2 regions of the Vibrio sp. RC586 genome follow, and region 2 is predicted to be linked to the other one. Evidence: predicted binding sites of a transcription regulator. Region 2 holds the regulator's gene; the other holds the start of a gene.
The links. Region 2 encodes MetJ, which represses methionine synthesis genes. Its sites were predicted from a motif close to TTAGACNTNTANANGTCTAA; they were not measured.

Region 1: metH (methionine synthase) is a predicted target of MetJ. The motif match lies at 2,163-2,182, and genes of this name have one in related genera.

Annotation. Positions count from the first base shown of each region.
Region 1 covers NZ_ADBD01000003.1:47,826-51,258, reverse strand. The annotation lists rRNA gene rrf (5S ribosomal RNA) at 1-42, shown strand, start outside; tRNA gene VOA_RS16930 (tRNA-Asp) at 73-149, shown strand; gene VOA_RS16935 (cation:proton antiporter) at 701-2,035, opposite strand; gene metH (methionine synthase) at 2,231-3,433, shown strand, end outside.
Region 2 covers NZ_ADBD01000005.1:180,137-183,569, reverse strand. The annotation lists gene VOA_RS14660 (bifunctional aspartate kinase/homoserine dehydrogenase II) at 1-447, opposite strand, end outside; gene VOA_RS14665 (O-succinylhomoserine (thiol)-lyase) at 460-1,626, opposite strand; gene metJ (met regulon transcriptional regulator MetJ) at 1,894-2,211, shown strand; gene VOA_RS14675 (malic enzyme-like NAD(P)-binding protein) at 2,298-3,433, opposite strand, start outside.

The DNA.
Region 1 (3,433 bases), on a different contig from region 2:
TAGTGTGGGGTTTCCCCATGTGAGAGTAGAACATCGCCAGGCTTTAATTTAGCACCAAGCGCTAACCAATGCGGAGCGGTAGTTCAGTTGGTTAGAATACCGGCCTGTCACGCCGGGGGTCGCGGGTTCGAGTCCCGTCCGCTCCGCCACTTATTTGAGAAACCCAGTCTTCGGACTGGGTTTTTTGTTATGGGGAGAAAGCACTATCACTCCGATACTCTTACTCCTCCCTCGAGGTCTTATTCTCATCTTCTTCTTTCTTATCTTCTTTTTCTATTTTGTACACCAGTATCCTTTTATCAACGCTGTTGCACTTTAATTCAAATGACCGTTTAGCAGTTGCTTGCGTGCAGAGGAATACGTTTTGTGCCGTTTACCTAGAGTTATCACAATTTGGGGATGTAGAATTGAGATAGCAAAAAGCCGAGGTTTTGGGCATCGGCTAAAGGAGATGTGCACGGCTTCTAGTGTTCTGTCTACAAAATTTGTTTCTAATAGGTTGTTAAGAGCCGTAAGTAGGCATGCTAGTCGCTGAGTTAGACTTGTTCACCGCTTCATACTCTCCATATGAGAAGCATGTTGATGCTTTTGTATTTTGCTTGAATCATTGCTGAGCGCTAACAACATAATAAACTGTAGGTAATAAAAAAGCCGTAGTGTGATAAGTACACTGCGGCTTTTTAGCAAAGAAAGGTAATTTCTAGTTGTGATTCTCTTGTTGAGTCAGAGGTTGTTCCATTTCGGGGTTGAGCTCTGCTTGCATTGCTTTCTCGGTTTTTTTCGCTTTTTCAATCATCGGAGTAATGGTTGAGCCTTGTACTAGAATTGAAAAAACAACCACAGCATAGGTCATTACGAGAATCAGCTCTTTAACATCGATCAGCTTCTCTGGGATGACCATGATTCCTGAAGGGATAGAAAGTGCCATTGCTAAGGCTAAGCCGCCACGCAATCCACCCCAAGTCAAAATGCGAATCGACCAAGGGTTATAGGTACGGTAGCGTTTAAATCCAATATAAGAGACAAACACACTCAGATAACGGCCACATAGAACGGCAGGTACAGCGAATGCCATTAAAATCCAGTCTTCTTGGTGGAATTCAAACAGCAACATCGACATGCCGATCAGTAGGAACAAGACGCCGTTGAGGAACTCATCGACCAATTCCCAGAAGTGATCGAGATGCTCTTCACTCTCTTTTGAGAAGCCAATAAAACGAGTCCAGTTACCAATCATGATGCCCGATACCACCATCGCTAATGGGCCTGATACATGGATAACATCGGCAAATACATATCCAGCCGTTGGTATGCCGATAGTGAGGAGTAGCTCCATCGAGTGGTCATCGGTTGCTGAAATTAAGTAATGGAAGACTAATCCTAGTAAGAATCCATAGACCATGCCCCCAATTGCTTCTTGAATGAAGAGTAGGGTTACACTACCAATCGTAGGTGTTTCATGCCCGAAAGCGATGGTAAAGATAGTCACGAAAATAACTAGACCGAAACCATCATTGAACAGTGATTCCCCTTCAATTTGCGTTGAAATTCGTTTCGGTGCTTTTAGCTTTTTCACAATTGCGAGTACCGCGATTGGGTCGGTAGGGGAAATGAGAGCTCCAAATAACAAGCAATATACGAGATCGAATTGGATTCCGATGAGCTGACAGAAACCGTACAGTGCAAAACCGATAAAGAAAGTGGAAAATAAAGTCGCGCCGAGAGCGAGTACCGCAATTTCCCATTTTTGATCTTTTAGATTGGGTAGCTTGATACCTAAACCACCTGCAAATAGTAGGAATCCCAGGATTCCTTTGAGTAGGAAATTCTCAAAGTTTATGCTGGTGACAGTCTCTGTTGCGATTTGAGTGAGATGAAACCAGTCGTTTTGGCCTGCGATCAAGATCAGTAGAGACAGCATCATAGAACCTGCTGTGATAGCGATAGTAGTCTGCATTTTGCTGATCTTGCTATTTAAAAACGCGATCAACATGGCTGCTGCAGAGAGGAAGCACAAAGTGTAGTAGACGGACATTCTCTTCTCAGTGTATGTAACAATTTGTGAACGAAATTGTCTTTCTCTGGCGAATAAATAGCAAATACTTTTTTATAGCACAGGGCTTAGCTCACACGCAGAATAGTCTAGTCAATTTAATCGATTTTTAGACGTCTAGATTTCTGAATTTTGTGTGATAGGATGTGGCAACAGCAAAAGGAATGAGGCGGTATTGTGGGAATAGAAGTAAGACAGCAACTTGAGCAACAATTGAAACAGCGTATCCTACTGATTGATGGTGGTATGGGTACTATGATTCAGAGTTATAAGTTACAAGAGGAAGACTATCGTGGTGCACGATTCGCGGATTGGCACTGTGATCTAAAAGGAAATAACGACCTCTTAGTGCTTACTCAGCCACAAATCATTAAAGATATTCACTCGGCTTATCTTGAAGCTGGGGCGGATATTCTCGAAACCAACACGTTTAACTCCACCACGATTGCCATGGCTGACTATGACATGCAATCGCTCAGTGACGAGATTAACTTTGCTGCTGCCAAACTAGCGCGTGAAGTCGCCGATGAGTGGACAACCAAAGATCCTAGCAGACCTCGTTATGTTGCCGGCGTGCTTGGGCCAACCAATCGTACTTGTTCGATCTCTCCTGATGTCAACGATCCGGGATTTCGTAATGTCACATTTGATCAACTTGTGCAGGCGTATTCGGAGTCTACCCGCGCTTTGATAAAGGGTGGCAGTGATCTGATCTTGATTGAAACTATCTTCGATACACTCAATGCCAAAGCGTGTGCGTTTGCGGTTGATAGTGTGTTTGAAGAATTGGGCATCCGCTTACCTGTGATGATTTCCGGTACGATTACCGATGCGTCTGGGCGTACGTTGTCTGGACAAACGACGGAAGCTTTCTACAACGCATTGCGTCATGTTCGGCCGATTTCGTTTGGCTTGAACTGCGCATTAGGCCCAGATGAGTTGCGCCAGTATGTGGAAGAGCTTTCACGCATTTCTGAATGCTATGTTTCCGCGCACCCCAATGCGGGATTACCAAATGCGTTCGGTGAATACGATCTCTCTGCCAAAGAGATGGCGGAGCATATTGCGGAATGGGCACAAGCGGGTTTTCTTAACTTAGTCGGTGGTTGCTGTGGTACGACACCTGAGCATATCGCGGCGATGGCCAAGGCCGTCGAGGGTGTGAAACCAAGGGCTTTACCCGAGCTGAAAGTGGAATGTCATCTCTCGGGGTTAGAGCCGCTGAATATTGGCCCTGAAACACTGTTTGTTAACGTTGGGGAACGGACAAACGTCACCGGTTCAGCGCGTTTTAAGCGTTTAATTAAAGAAGAGCAATACGATGAGGCGTTGGATGTCGCGCGTGAGCAGGTAGAAAACGGCGCGCAGATCATCGATATC
Region 2 (3,433 bases):
TAAGAATGCACGCGCATCTTGCGCGACGGCCGGTAAATCTTGCTGATTCAGTAATGCGGCAAGTAAACGAGCCGACCACTGCTCACCATGCCCAAGCACCCAAGCATATTGCGCGTTGCTAAGAGGAGCCGTGAGCTCGCCTAACACGCTGATCTCTTGTTGCAGTTGGCTAAGTAGTGGTTCAGCCGCTTCGTTGTTGAGTAGCTTAGTAATCAATTCAGACTGATATTGGCGCAGCGCATGTAAGGTTTCATGGGCAACGCGACCATCTTTACTGAGTGCTTCGACAAAACTGATCAACCGGTTCGTGGTTTTGCCAGCCGCAGAAACCACCACCAAATCATCACTCTTGGAATAACTTTTAAGAATTTTCGCGACACGCAGATAACACTCTGGATCGGCAAGGCTACTACCACCAAATTTGTGCAGTTGACGAGCGTGAGTCATTCACTGGCCTCCTTAATACGCGGCAAGAGTTTGTTGAAAGGCTTGGTCAAGGTCGGCAATCAGATCAGAGGCATCTTCAAGACCGACGGAAAGACGCAGCAACTGTTGTGATACCCCAGCTTCAGCGAGCGCTTCTTCACCCATTGCACGATGAGTCATGGAGGCGGGGTGACAGATCAGGCTTTCTACCCCACCGAGCGATTCGGCGAGTGAGAATAGCGCCAACTTGCCCACAAAGAATTTCAGCTGCTCAAAACTACCGGCAAACTCGAAACTGAGCATCGCGCCAAAGCCCGATTGCTGTTTTTTCGCAATCTCATGGCCTGGGTGGTTGGGTAGGCTTGGATGGTAAATTTTGCCAACCAATGATTGAGTCTGCAGATAGGCCAAGATCTGCTGTGCACTCTCTTCATGCACGCGCATCCGCGCGCCCAGCGTGCGAATGCCACGCAAGGTCATGTAGCTATCAAATGGAGTGCCGGTTGAACCTAAGCAGTTACCCCACCAAGCGAGCTCTTCTGAATGTTGCTTGTTTTTACAGATCAACACGCCGCCAATCACATCCGAGTGACCGTTAATGTATTTGGTGGTGGAATGCAGCACAAAATCTGCACCTAAGGTGAGCGGCTTTTGGAATACCGGAGTTAAGAAGGTGTTATCGACCGCCACCAAAGTGCCTTGTGCTTTCGCTAACTGACAAAGATGAGCAATATCCACCACACGCACTAAAGGGTTGGATGGGGTTTCAATCAGCAACAGTTTGGGTTTGCGGGCTAAAGCTTGGGTGAGAGCCTCTTCGTTGGATTGATCCACAAACTGTACTTCGAAGTCGCCTTTTTTAGCGCGAGTGTTGAGCAAGCGATAAGTACCGCCATAGCAATCATGCGGCGCCACAATCAGATCGTTAGGGCCTAACAGTGCGGTGACCCACAAGTTGATGGCCGAAGTACCACAGTTGGTCACCACCGCACCTTCACCACATTCAAGCTCATACAGAGTCTGCTCTAATAGGCCACGGTTAGGGTTGCCTGAGCGGGTGTAATCGTATTTTGGCACTTCACCAAAGGCGGGAAAACCATAGTTGGTCGAAAGATAAATCGGTGGTACAACGGCATGGTATTGAGTGTCCGATTCAATCCCGGTACGAACCGCAATGGTGGCTGGCTTGCGTGTGGTCATGGAGTTTCCTTGCTGGCTATTCTGTCCTAGAGGGCTTCATCATATACCTTTCCTGCTTTAAGCAGCAGTGTCGGTTGTCGCATCGCAACTTTCCCTAACTGGGGGATGAGGTTTATCCGTTGCCCATAAATTAATCGACACTTTACTGATGTTAAATAAAGACGTCAACACTTCTAGACGTCTATATGTCTTTGCTTATGGCAGTAAATCCCGCTAAAATTAGGGCCTTTGAAATTTCGATTCGAACCACAATAACGAAGGTGCGCAATGGCAGACTGGAATGGCGAATATATCAGCCCCTATGCAGAGCATGGGAAAAAGAGCGAGTTGGTAAAAAAAATCACGGTATCCATTCCGCTGAAAGTTCTCAAAGTGCTAACGGATGAGAGAACACGCCGTCAAGTCAATAACTTACGTCACGCAACCAACAGTGAATTGCTGTGTGAAGCCTTCTTGCATGCCTACACAGGTCAGCCTCTGCCGACGGACGAAGACCTGCGTAAAGATCGCCCTGATGACATTCCTGCCGAAGCCAAACGTTTGATGACCGAAATGGGGATTGAGTTCGAATCTTACGATGAGTAGCTAGCGACATTGGCTAAGTGAAAGATTAAGCTCATAAAAAAGCCCCTCGTGCGAGGGGCTTCTTGCTATCCATGCATGTAAACAGATTACGCCTGCATATAGTTTTCTGGCATTGGAATACGAGCCACACCCGATTCCACCGCGGCTTCCGCCACCGCACGCGCTACGCGTGGCAATAGGCGCGGGTCCATTGGTTTTGGAATGATGTACTCAATACCGAAACTGAGCTTATCCACTCCCGCTGCGGCCAAAACTTCTGCCGGTACGGGCTCTTTGGCTAATTGACGAATCGCTTCTACGGCGGCGAGTTTCATCTGATCGTTGATTTCACTGGCGCGAACATCCAGCGCACCGCGGAAGATGAACGGGAAGCAGAGCACGTTGTTAACTTGGTTTGGATAGTCGCTGCGACCAGTACCCATGATCATGTCATTACGGACTTGATGGGCAATTTCCGGTTTGATTTCAGGATCTGGGTTGGAACACGCAAACACCACTGGCTTATCGGCCATCAGTTTGAGTGCATTGGCTGGCAGCAGGTTAGGGCCTGATACGCCTAAGAACAGATCGGCTCCCGCAATCACATCTTCCAGTGTGCGTTTATCGGTGTTGTTGGCAAACAGCTGTTTGTATTCGTTGAGATCGTCACGGCGAGTGTGGATCACGCCTTTGCGATCCAGCATGTAAATCTTCTCACGCATTGCACCGCATTTGATCAGTAGCTCCATACACGCTACCGCAGCAGCCCCTGCACCAAGACAGACGATCATACAGTCTTTCAGCTGTTTACCTTGTAGCTCTAATGCGTTGAGCATACCCGCAGCAGTCACAATCGCGGTACCGTGCTGGTCATCGTGGAACACAGGCACATCACAACGTTCAATCAGGCGGCGTTCAATTTCAAAGCAGTCTGGCGCTTTGATGTCTTCTAAGTTAATGCCACCGAAGGTATCGGCAATGTTGGCTACCGTATCAACAAATTCATCGATGGTGCGGTGTTTGACTTCAATATCAATCGAATCCAGTCCTGCAAAGCGTTTAAACAGCAGTGCCTTACCTTCCATGACAGGCTTAGAGGCCATCGGTCCCAAATTGCCCAATCCTAAAATCGCAGTGCCGTTAGAGATCACGGCAACCGTGTTGCCTTTGGCGGTGTATTTGTACACATTTTCCACGTTTTGTGCGATTTCACGAACCGGCTCTGCTACGCCTGGGCTATAAG